One region of the Planococcus alpniumensis genome, then DNA from elsewhere that is predicted to be linked to it. Evidence: riboswitches for the same ligand, from Rfam matches in the RefSeq annotation. Region 1 holds a riboswitch; each other region holds the start of a gene.
What was found. Region 1 has a riboswitch for thiamine pyrophosphate ahead of lipM (octanoyltransferase LipM). Riboswitches for the same ligand answer to the same signal wherever they lie in the genome.

Region 1 (4,155 bases):
AAACCATTTGATGAAAGTGACGTTTGAACTCGGCAAAGCGGGATTTATCGAAACGGTGAGGGGCAGGGGAGGCGGTATCCGATTGGCGGACCGTCCTGAGAATATCAATGTCGGAAAGGTCGTCCGCCAAATGGAAGAAGATTTCCACTTGGTAGAATGTTTCAATCCAGAGACCAATACTTGCCCGATTTCCCCAATCTGCGGATTGCGCGGCGTTCTTGGCAAAGCGTTGCATGCCTATTTGTCGGTATTGGATGAATATAATTTGCAAGATCTTCTATTTAATAAAGAAGGATTGCGTGATCTGTTGCGCACGTAAAAAGCCTCCGCTATCGGAGGCTTTTTTTATAATTCGATTGTTTGGGGGTCTTTGCCTTTGCGGTTCATCAAACGGACACGCGTTGGCGTAATTGCCAGGATGATCAAGTTCGGGTCTTCTGGGCCGTCGAACCAGCCGGTCAAGTGTTCGTTCCACACTTTGTCGATCATTTCGCGGTCATCCCGCAGCGACATCTGACCTTCGATTTCGAGGAAGCTATCGCCGACGCCTTCCCCTTCGTAGCCGAGCAAGATATGGGCGTTTGGATTTTTCTCCAATTCATCTACTTTTTGTGTCTGCTTGCTTGTAGCTGTATACAAAGTAAACTCGTCATTGAAAAACGTCATATACCGGGAATGCGGCTTCTCGTCTTTGATCGTTGCCAAAGTCCCAATCATGCTGTCTTCCAAGATTTTCAATGCTTGCTGTTTCAGTTGCTCTTGTGCCATTCAAATCTCTCCTTTGCGGTAATATCATTTGTCAAAGAAACTGCGGGCGAGATGCCCACAGGTAGAGTCAGTCAGGGTTTTTTTCCTCGCTAGCTGAATCATCTTTTGTATCACGCGGATTTTTTTCGTCTTGCATGTCCTGCTTTAAGTCTTCCAACGGAATGGAGTCCACGTTCATTTCTTCTTCATGCATTTCTGTCATCGTTTCTTTATCGGTTTTTACTTGCTCAGGATTGTCCATTGGAGCACCGTCGCTTGATTTGCGTTCCTTTTCATTGAAACGTTCTTTTTCTGCCATGGTTAGCACCTCTCCTTTAGCGTTCTTCTTTATCTATTCCTTAATTGAAGTGCTTTAAAACATTAGAGCTTGCTGGTGCAAACAGGCTGGCGTATGATTAATGGGTAGGACTAATTAATGGGGATGGCTATACAATGACCCAACAAGCGAAAATAAATGTGGGCGGCCTGAATTTTGAGTGGGACCTTTCGCAAGGGCGCTTCCTATTTGAAGGGCAGAATGCAGTTCTGTTTTGGACCTCTACTGCTATGAAGATGTTCTTTGATTCCATTGAGGAAATTTCGGGTGAGGAAGCAGCAGCGGTAGTTTTGGAGTCGACAGGATTTCGCCAAGGCCAAGTAGTCGGTGAGTATTTTCATAAAATGGGTGGTATCTCAGTATTGAAAGCATCTGAACTCATCACCAATACATACGCTTCAGCTGGCTGGGGTGTGGCCTCTATCCACAACTTAGATATGGCAGCCGGAACTTTAGAAGTGACGCTGAAAAATAGCTGGGAATATCAGATCAACCTGGCACAAGGAAAAAAGACTGGCGGCAGTTTTTTGCCGGCCCATTATGCAGGAATCTTCAGCTCGCTTCTGGACCGCAGCGTTTGGTATGAAGTGGTCCACTCGCAAATCGAAGGGCATGATGAATGCCTGATTCGCTATTTCCCGTCAGACGAGACGATTGAAAAGAACATCCATACGCTGGCACGCCGCAAGGAATCGGAGAAAATCCGCGAACTTGAACAGTTGGTGGATGAAAAGACAGCGGATCTTCATGACATGATCAGTGAAATCTCTTCTCCGCTTATTCCAGTGCTGGAAGATATTGTCGTCGTTCCGCTTCTTGGGCGTTACGATGAAGCGCGTGCCGAAGAGTTATTGATCAAAACGCTTGAAAATTTACCGAAATACAAAGCGCGCTACTTGCTGCTCGATTTGACTGGACTCAATGAGAGCTTCAATCAGCACGCGGCGATGCTGATCGAAAAATTAGGTTCTGCTGCGAATTTGATCGGCACAAAGACGGTGCTAGCCGGCATTTCGCCGCATACCAGCATAATGATAACAGAAGCGGGCGTAGACCTGTCAGGCTATGAATGCTTCCGTACACTTCAACACAGCATTCACTTTGCTTTGGCACAGAATGGCAAGACAATAATTTAATCACAAAACTTTCCCTATTCGCAGAAACGCATAGGGAAAGCTTTTTTGGATATTATTGAATAAATTGGATAAAAATTAAAGGAAAAACTATTTAGTATATTGAGATTTCTTGAAAAAAATGATAAGCTCGATTAGAACTATACATAGCTGACCACTGGGGGAGCCGGAATTGACTGGCTGAGACGAGCGAATGCTTGGACCCCTTGAACCTGATCTGGACCATGCCAGCGTAGGGAAGTGGTGCGTATGCTTCCTTTTGCCTGCATACACCGCTTCCCCATGGGAAAGCGGTGTTTTTTTATGGGCTTTGGAGTCATGCATAAGCTGAGAGGAGTTGAGATATTTTGGAGGAAACATGGGGCTATATGGAGTCGGGGCTTTGCACGCCGGCCCACAATATGGCAATGGACGAAGCATTAATGAACTGGCAGCGCAATACAGGCATGAAGCCTGTACTCCGATTCTACGGATGGGCGCCAGCCGGAATTTCAGTGGGATTTTTCCAGAAACTGAATGGCAGCATCGATCTCGAAAAAGCCGCGCAAATGGGCATCCCCCTGGTCAGGAGACAGACTGGCGGAAAAGCCGTACTCCATGACCAGGAATTGACTTACAGCGTGGTGATACCGGAACATCATCCATCCATGCCGAAATCAGTAAAAGAAGCGTATTTGGTCATTTCTCGAGGCTTGCTTGAAGGTTACCGCAATTTAGGGATTCAAGCACAACTGGCTGCGGAGAAGAAGCGTTCGAAAGAATCTTCAGCGGTCTGCTTTGAAGAACCTTCTTGGCATGAATTGACTGTTGAGGGTCGAAAAGCGGCAGGAAGCGCGCAGACCAGAAAACAAGGCATCATTTTGCAGCACGGCTCGATTCCGCTGCAGTTGGATGAAAACCAGTTGTTCGAATTGTTCGTGTACCCGAGTGAAGCGGTGAAGGAAAGGGCGCGCCAAGCTTTCCGAACACGCGCCGTTGCAATCAACGAACTAATGCAACAACCGGCAAGTTTAGAAGAAGTGCAGAAAGCATTCAAGGATGGATTTGAAACGGGGCTTGGCATCCGTTTGGAAAAATTTGAACCGCCAGCTGAACTGCTGGAACAAGTGCGCGTGCTCGAAGCCAAATATGCAAGCGAAGAGTGGAATCACAGACGAGAAGAGAAAGGGGAACTTATGCGATGACAAAAACAAAGCAGCGTGAACGTAAACCCGAATGGCTGAAAGTGAAATTGAACACGAACGAAACTTATAATGATCTGAAGAAATTGATGCGGGAGAAAAACTTGAACACTGTATGTGAAGAAGCGAGATGCCCGAATATCCATGAATGCTGGAGTGAACGCCGCACCGCGACCTTCATGATTTTGGGGGATACGTGCACAAGAGCGTGCCGGTTCTGCGCCGTCAAGACGGGGTTGCCGAACGAACTGGATTGGGGCGAGCCGGAGCGCGTAGCGGAATCGACGGAAATCATGAACTTGAAGCATGTGGTCGTTACAGCAGTCGCCCGCGATGATTTGAAAGATGGCGGAGCTGCAGTCTTTGCGGAAACCGTCCGCGCCATCCACCGGAAAATGCCGGAGACCACCGTCGAAATCTTGCCGTCTGATATGAAAGGCGATTACGAAAGCCTGCATATGTTGATGAGCAGCGAACCAGATATTTTCAACCATAATATTGAAACAGTGCGCCGCCTGACCAAACGGGTCCGTGCGAGAGCGACTTACGACCGTTCACTGGAATTGCTATTGCGGGTCAAGGAAATCGCGCCGCATGTGCCGACCAAATCGAGCATCATGGTCGGGCTCGGAGAAACGAAAGAAGAGATTATTGAAGCGATGGATGATTTATTGGCTCACAAAGTCGATATCATGACGATTGGACAATATTTGCAGCCGACATTGAAGCATTTGGATGTCGTTCGTTACTACCATCC
Region 2 (4,155 bases), 1.0 Mb from region 1:
CGGCACTTTTCAGTTCGCCGCGAAATATCGCTCGACTGAAGATTTAAAAGCTTTGGCGGATTACACGATCAAACGGCATTTCCCAGACATCACGGGGCCTGACCGCTACATCGAATTATTCCGCCAAACCGCGCAACAGCAAGCTTCACTCATCACGAAATGGCAGCTCGCAGGATTCGTCCACGGGGTCATGAACACGGACAATATGGCGATCAGCGGTGAAACAATCGACTACGGGCCATGCGCTTTTCTGGACCGCTACGATGAGTCCGCGGTCTTTAGCTCAATCGATGCCGGCGGCCGTTATGCTTATCGCAACCAGCCGCTCGTCGGAGGATGGAATTTAGCTCGTTTTGCGGAATCTCTGTTTCCACTGTTAAATGAGATTCCTGAAAAACAAGCCTTGGCGTCTCTCCAAGGGGCGCTCGAGGAATATGTCAGTTTGCAAAAAAACTTGTATTTGGCAGGCATGCGCGAAAAACTCGGCTTGTTTACCGAAATGCCAGAAGATGAACAACTGATAGATGCGTTGCTGGAATTGATGCAAGAAAAGCAAGCGGATTATACCAATACATTCCGTTCCTTGACTTTCGACGCAGTAGAAGAGCCCCAACTGGCAAACGATCTGGATTTCAAAGCTTGGCACAGCCGCTATAAAGCCCGCCAACAGCAAGAAGGCCGCTCAGCACACGAAATCCTGGAAATGATGAAAAGCCGGAATCCGGCTGTCATCCCGCGCAATCACCGCGTGGAAGCGGCACTCGAAGCTGCAGCGCAAGGCGATTATCAGGTAATGGAAAAACTATTGGAGATCCTCCGGAATCCATATGCCCATTCCGAAGAGCAACTGCCCTATACGGCCCCGCCACCGCCTTCAACGCCGCCATACCAGACCTATTGCGGCACATAAAGTTTAAAAATCCCCTGCCTTTTCTTCGGCAGGGGATTTTCTTGCTGGCGCTTGTCAGTTCGATCACTGGCCGTCTGTGACTTCATTAACACTGACCATTTTGACTTCGTCCATCTTGAATTGGTAATACGTATCGTTGTCGCCGATAAATTCGCGGAAATCATCCGCATCCAAACCGCTGACCGCTTGTTTCGGGGTATCAGCTTCGACGGTGCTGACCGCCTCGACGCCTGCGCCGAAATGATAAACGACGCGGAATTTTTTTGTTGATGCCATAGTTATTGGATTCCTCCTCAAATGCTTGTCTGCTTTAGGTTTACCCGATTTTTTAGGGAGTATTCACCTCAGCCATCATTTTCTCATTCTCGATGAAAATAGTAGAATCCCTTTACTTGGGAAAGTATTTGACTTACACTTTAGCCATCGGGAAAACCCGACACTTAAAACCGCATACCGTTTTTCTGCACTGGGGGTGCATATTTTGCTGAGATGAGAGCTTTCGCTCCGATCCCTTATGACTCGATCAGGTTAGGACCTGCGTGAGGAAGTGCGGTGACTTTCCGACATGACTACGAAATATGGAATAGTGGCTGCATCTTCACGGATGCGGCTTTTTTGTGCATATTTTTAGGAGGGATTCCATATGGAACCATATTCATGCGGCACCAGCCCGATCGTAGGATTTCGCTTTTCCTTACATCCGATGAGCGGAAATTTTATCAGTATCATCAAAAGTGCGTTGAAGGACACCGATACATCCCATGTCTGGATGCAAACCGACGACGTCTCCACCGTCATCCGAGGCAAACAACAGCATGTTTTCAATGTCGCGAAAGCGCTGACGCTTCATGCCGCGAAAACGAAAGAACACATTGCCCTGTCCGGCACCTTTTCAGCTGGCTGTCCAGGTGATACAGCGGGTGATGCGTATTTGGACGCCCCCGATGAACCGGCAAACGAAGACGCCAGCAAGCAATACGTTTCATCCCAATTCGCCCTTTATCCGATGAACAATCCCGATTATATGGAAGTTATCTACCGCGAAGTGGAACGTGCCAAAGAGTTCGGTGTGTGGAATGATTCCATGCATTATGCTAGCGGCATCCACGGGGATATCCATGAGGTCTTTGCTTTTTACGAAACGAGCTTTTCCAGCGCGCGCTCCGCTAAACACCCCCACCTCGTGATGACTGTATCCATGAGCATCAACAGTCCTTCACACAAAACAGGCGGTGAAGATCATGCTTAAGGAATGGAAACTGAAAGAAATTGTCCTCATGTCATTATTTGGCGTCGTGTTCGGCATTGTTTACTTGCTCTTTTTGCACATTGGCAACTTATGGGCAGGCGTCATCGGGCCGCTCGCTTATGAATGGATGTTCGGCATCTGGTTTATCGTCTCCATCATTTCGATGTATATTATCAGAAAGCCTGGCGCTGCTTTATTACCAGAAATCTTGGCCGCAGCTATCGAAGTGATGCTCGGCAATGCGATCGGCCCGAGGCTTATCCTATCAGGCATCATTCAAGGCCTCGGAGCAGAAGCAGCGTTCGCGCTGACTCGTTACCGGCATTTCCATGTTGGCATCTTGATGCTTGCAGGTGCTGGTGCTGGAGTTTTCAGTTTTGTTTACGGCTATTTCCTATCGGGCTATGCTGCATTGGATCCTTCTTTCGTCGCCTTGATGTTCACACTTCGCGTCGCAAGCGGTGCGATCATTGCCGGCATCGGCGGCAAATATATCGCCGATTCACTGCTCGCAACTGGATCACTACGGGGCTATGCTATCGCTAAGGCGGAAAAAGGCGATGTCCGTGCTTAATCCGGTTTTTCAATTAGACAACTTCAGCTTTCGCTTTCCGGAGTCAGTAGAACCGACCTTACGCCATATTACGCTCGCAATCCATGCGCAAGAACGGGTGGTCATTACAGGGCCAAGTGGATGCGGAAAGTCCACGCTTCTCTATGTGCTGAACCGGCTGTACCCGCATAATTGCGATGGCCAAGTTTCTGGCACCGTCAGGATCTTCGGGCGTACATCACAAGAATACGAACCTGGTGAAGCCAACCGGAAAGTCGCAACGGTTTTTCAAGATCCCGACAGCCAATTTTGCATGCCGACGGTCGAAGAAGAACTGGCGTTCACTCTGGAGAATCTTCAAGTGCCCCGGGAAGAGATGCCAAAACGCATCGACCGGATTTTGCGCATGACGGGCCTGGACGATATTCGCCATGGTTCCATTCAAACCTTCTCAGGCGGGATGAAACAACGCATCGCCACAGCTTGCGCCTTGATTATGGAGCCTGACTGTTTGTTGCTCGATGAACCTCTCGCCCATCTCGACCCGTTGACGGCGAAAGAGTTTGTCGCTTGGTTGGATCAATTGCAACAGGAAAACGGTCTTGCAATCGTCGCCGTCGAGCATAAATTAGAGCTATGGGGAGAATTTTTCGAACGGGAGATCAGCCTTTCGGAAAACGGCGCCATACAGAAAGACCAAGCCTACACCAGAAGGAATGCTCCTTTCCTGCCGAAGCGTGAGACGGCCAAACAGCCAAAAGTCTTGTTTGAGGCAAGGGATCTATCCATTACACGAGCTTCAAAAGCTTTGCTGCGCGGTGCCAGCCTGCAGCTTTATGCGGGTGAAGTGATGATCATTGCAGGACCGAACGGAAGCGGGAAATCGACTTTGCTGAAAGCCTTATGCGGCATCATGAAACACGATAGCGGGACGATTTCAGGAGAGTTTGCCGGATTTGTCCCACAATCGCCCGAGCAGCTGTTTCTGTCGAAGACTGTAGAAGAGGAATTATCGTATTCCGGAAATTCCTCTCCTCATGATGTGAAAGATCTTCTCGAGGCACTTGCCTTGGATCCTATTGCTCAAGCCCATCCTTTTTCCGTGAGCCATGGCCAAAAGCGCCGTGTGGCCATCGGCGCGATGCTAGCAGACCGTCGCCAAGTTTTGTTGCTAGATGAACCGACGGCAGGGCAAGACCTCAACGCATTGATGGAGCTCCATCACCAAATCACTTGCCGGGCGCAAGACGGCTGCGCGTTGGTTGTGGTGACGCACGATATGAATTTTGCCTTGAGCATTGCGGATACGATCTGCCTAATGAAAGACGGCAGATTATCCGCTCCTCTTGAACCACAAGAGCTTTTTTCAAGCCCTGTCCTGCTGGCAGAGCACCGTTTATATTGGCCGGAAAAGGAGGAATCCTATGCGCCGTCTTTTACATG
Region 3 (4,155 bases), 420 kb from region 1:
TATACATTCGGATCCACTCACCATATAGTGGGTGATCGGCTGCACCTGGAATGGCCGCAAGCTCTCTGCCGATTTCACGGTAACTCCATGTACATGGAAGCAATGCTGCTACCAATTCACTTACACTGCCGCTCTGTCCCACGTGAAGCATATAATGGGTATAAGCAAGTGTCACAGGGGAGGGGGATGCTTCCTCCAGTTCCTTTGCGCTAATCCCAAAACGTTCCGCATACTGGCGGTGCAATGCCATCTCTTCGTTCATAGTGGCATCCAGTAACTTGGCAAATTGTCCCATTGTTTTAACATCCTGTGACTTGGTGGCACCAATCGCAAACAACTTTGCATACTCGATTAAGTAAAGATAATCTTGAACCATGAAGAACCGAAACTTTTCTTTATCAAGAGACCCCTTCCCCATTTCGACTACAAAAGGGTGATTATGGTTGTTTCTCCAAATGGGTTGAAGGGTTGTATGTAATTTTTCGCTAAATTTCACGTTGATCGCTCCTCACTCTGCCTGCTTTTTCGTATGGCACCAAGTAAAAATAAAATACGCCATAACTTTAGAGAAATTCACCAATTCTTGTATCTCAATGGACTCGTGAACGCTATGGGCTTCTATCAACTGCCCCGGTCCATATACGACTGTCGGGATGCCTGCTTCCGCAAGCCACCCGCCATCGGTAACAGTCGCGGACACACCAATAACAGCCTTTTCTGAAAATAAATGTTGGTGTGAAGCTGCTAAAGTCTTTACGCCTGTATGTTCCGGATTCACTTCAAAAGCTGGAAAGACCTCGCCTCTATCTTCTATCATTGAATGCCCACCCCATATAAAAGTGGGTGGATGTTCTTTTAGCCAAGAATCCGCTTTTGCAGCATTTAAAAGATGTTCTTCAATTTCTTTGCTTACAGTTTCATAGGACTCATTCGGATAAAAATGTACGGTGATCCAGAGCCGGCACTCGTCCGCGATAAAAGCGGCATGCCTTCCTCCTTCAATCACAGCCGGATTAATCGTATTTGTTCCTGGAGGATAACCCGGATAGCTTTTTGAAACCGCCCAATGACGCTCTAACTTCTGCAGACTTTCAATGATAATCATCATTTTTTCAATAGCGCTTGCTCCTTGCGAAAGACCGCCACCTGCGTGAATCATCTGCCTGCGCATGGCATCATGATAAACTTTCGGATCTTTAATGACCACCCAACCGGTGATCACCCCGCCCTGCCCTTGGATCTGCAGATCACTTGTATCAACTACAACCGCAAAATCCGCCTGGTAGCCCCTTTCGCAACACTGCAGGGTGCCAGCTTCACCAACCTCTTCTCCTATAACTGATTGAAAAATAAGGTCGCCCGGCAATTCGATGCCTTGTTCATGAAAAAGTTTAAGGACAAATAACGCAGCAGCCATCCCTCCCTTCATATCGGCAACACCTCGGCCTATAATTCGATCGTTTACAACTTCCGCCGTGAAGGGATCCGTTTTCCATACTTCTTCCGGCCTCACTTCGGCCACATCAATATGTCCATTGATGATCAAGCTTTGAAAAGACTTTCTTTCAGTCCCTTTTTTCACACCAACGATGTTTGGATCTCCCGGATACACATCCCATCGATCTGTTGCAAATGCTTGGCTTACTAAATACTGTTCAATCCACCCTTGTGCTTCAGCTGTGTTGCGAGCAGGCGGTGCCGGAGTTTGAAAAGAGATAAGTTGTTTAGTAAGATCAATCAATTCATCTTTTTTTAACTCGATTTCTTTGATTACTTGAAGCAACTGATTGTTTTGCAAGAAGTTTAATTCTCCTTTCGATATGATTTCCTCCACAAAAAAACACTTCTTTCCCATAGGAAAGAAGTGTAAATGACTATAAAAGGTTAAGCCTCATGTGGAGACAAAATTCTTCTGCCATCTCTTCCCTCCGCTAGTATTAACTAGATCAGGTGAATAAGGGTCAAGACGAATGTCTTTCTCAGCTTTAAACAGCTCCCCTAGAGCAATTGTGCAATGAAGTTTTATTGTTACTTTAGTTCTATCATAAGGATTAAATAATTACAACCGGTCACTTCACTCTACTGTCATTATTTATATGAGACAAGAAACTGTAACAATAAATCGAACCGAATCCGCTGCGCTTTCATTTTATAAAAGCTATCACTTTAAACTCGATGTATTGTAGTTTGTTTTTTCTTTTGCACATTTTGTATTTTATAATTGACTTATATACACAAAAGCACTTTCTAATTTAAAGTTCCATTTCGAACTTTCATTATTATTTCTCCTTAAATATATTGGCTAAAAGTGAAGATTGCTGACTAATTTTAAAAATAAAGGCGCTCGTAAAAGGAGATGGAAGCGTTTGAGCTTCGGTACCCCTCAAAAAGAGTAGCATCTGCTACTCTTTCTTTGTTGTATTCAACTACTTTGGAACGGATCAATTACAAATTTGATCTGTCGCAGCTGTACAGCCGACACTGCCTATCAAAGCACAGACAGCCGCTAAGCCTAAACCGCCAATCCCGGTAGTGATTCCCAGAGCACCCGCTGCAGCATAACACAACACGCCTCCACCGGTACCGCACAGAGCCCCAACTGCATATTCACAAAAAGAAGCATAAGCTCCAAATTCGTCTGCGTTCTTTCCAGCCTGCTGAATCTTATGTTCTGCAGAAGCGACAAAATCATCGTGGCTAAGCATCAAACCCTTTTCGTCAAAAATCGTCCCTGCTGTATCGACGGTAATGTCGTAAATTTCGGTTTGATTCCCGTCCAAGTTATAGAAGGCATTGATGCGTATTTTTCCTTGGTCTATATTTTCTGCATAGACCGCTTGATTCGTCAGTATATCCCCATTTTTTACATCATATGTGAATTGAACGTATGCGAGGTTATCACTTGTTTTCGCAAGTCCTCCAAACACGAATTCAATATATGCAATATCGCCTTTGGAACCATCTACTGTGTTGATAATTATGTCACCTTTTGAAATTGAGTTAATTTTGGTGTTCTCTTTGTATGCCTGATACTCTTCTGTATTTTTTAACGCATTTCTGATTTGATTAAACTCATTTTGCTCGACATTCGATGTTCCTTTTTCAAACATTGAAGTTTCAGCATTGACAGCACCTACGGAACTAAATGCAGAAGAGACAATGAGAATAGCTGCTATTGCTAGCATCAGAACTTTTTCAAAAGGTTTGATTGACATAATGAATATTCCTCTTAGTTTTTTCTTTTTTTTGAAATGAGCATGAAAGAAACAACCAAGGCATAAATAAACAGAAACAGTACAACCCCTAATTCAATCCCTGAATCAAACATCGTCCTCCCTCCTTTTTCTTCCGTCATTCCTTTGATTTCCAATTAGAGATTATATAAACAATTAAAATCAATAAATACCCAAATTTAATAGATAATTTACATAAAATTTACTTTTTCATTATTATTTCAATTTCTTAAGTTTGAGCTCTAGTTCTTTTAAAGTATTCATCTCTTTATAAAAAGAACCTGTCTAAATGGATTATTAATATCCTGGCTTCAAAAAGTTAGAGTAGTTCAGTCCAATCAGACGAAAATATTTTTAAAAAAACATTAGCTTAAATATCGGTGATATAAACTTTTAGCTTTGTCGATGCTCTTTGTGCCGTGGATTAAAACACGGCCGTCATTAAAAACAACTAGACGACAGTCGCTCGTTGTAAAAGAGAGCAAATAGGGATTACGAAAGACTTCCCTTCCAAGCTTCGATAAAACTGTGCTCAGCTTTCCTAAATCTCTATCCACTGGATGAGGAGGCCGGATTTGAACGGTGTCTCTTCCGCATAAAACAGCAGTTTTTAACTGGGACGAGTAAGAAAGATAAGGGTATGTCCGATTTTTTCCACAAGAAGGACAATCCTTGTCCCATAACTTCCCCACATCAATAGATGAGTAATGGTTTTTCCAGAGGTCGAATGAGATAAGCTTTTTCCTTAACTGAGTTGAATCTTCCACTAAAATTTTCAGTGCCTCTGCTATCTGGATTGAAAGAACCATTTGAACAGCGGGACTGATGATGCCAACAGTATCACAGGTCAATCCTTCCATGGGCACAGCCTCAAGCAGACAATTTAAACATGGTGTGCTATCTGGAACAATTGTATAAGAGA

Region 2: linked by a shared signal. The riboswitch ahead of G3255_RS09465 (YkoF family thiamine/hydroxymethylpyrimidine-binding protein) and the one ahead of lipM (octanoyltransferase LipM) in region 1 are both predicted to bind thiamine pyrophosphate.
Region 3: linked by a shared signal. The riboswitch ahead of G3255_RS16775 (acetylornithine deacetylase) and the one ahead of lipM (octanoyltransferase LipM) in region 1 are both predicted to bind thiamine pyrophosphate.

What each region holds. Positions count from the first base shown of each region.
Region 1 is NZ_JAAMTH010000001.1:2,888,609-2,892,763, reverse strand. It holds gene G3255_RS14615 (RrF2 family transcriptional regulator) at 1-319, shown strand, start outside; gene G3255_RS14610 (pyridoxamine 5'-phosphate oxidase family protein) at 346-768, opposite strand; gene G3255_RS14605 (YczO family protein) at 836-1,066, opposite strand; gene G3255_RS14600 (STAS domain-containing protein) at 1,201-2,220, shown strand; TPP riboswitch at 2,367-2,473, shown strand; gene lipM (octanoyltransferase LipM) at 2,562-3,401, shown strand; gene lipA (lipoyl synthase) at 3,398-4,155, shown strand, end outside.
Region 2 is NZ_JAAMTH010000001.1:1,847,762-1,851,916, forward strand. It holds gene G3255_RS09455 (protein adenylyltransferase SelO) at 1-910, shown strand, start outside; gene G3255_RS09460 (hypothetical protein) at 974-1,186, opposite strand; TPP riboswitch at 1,369-1,473, shown strand; gene G3255_RS09465 (YkoF family thiamine/hydroxymethylpyrimidine-binding protein) at 1,554-2,159, shown strand; gene G3255_RS09470 (ECF transporter S component) at 2,152-2,733, shown strand; gene G3255_RS09475 (ABC transporter ATP-binding protein) at 2,720-4,155, shown strand, end outside; gene G3255_RS09480 (energy-coupling factor transporter transmembrane component T family protein) at 4,137-4,155, shown strand, end outside.
Region 3 is NZ_JAAMTH010000001.1:3,312,500-3,316,654, forward strand. It holds gene tenA (thiaminase II) at 1-496, opposite strand, end outside; gene G3255_RS16775 (acetylornithine deacetylase) at 509-1,834, opposite strand; TPP riboswitch at 1,907-2,010, opposite strand; gene G3255_RS16780 (halocin C8 precursor-like protein) at 2,442-3,215, opposite strand; gene G3255_RS16785 (MoeB/ThiF family adenylyltransferase) at 3,599-4,155, opposite strand, start outside.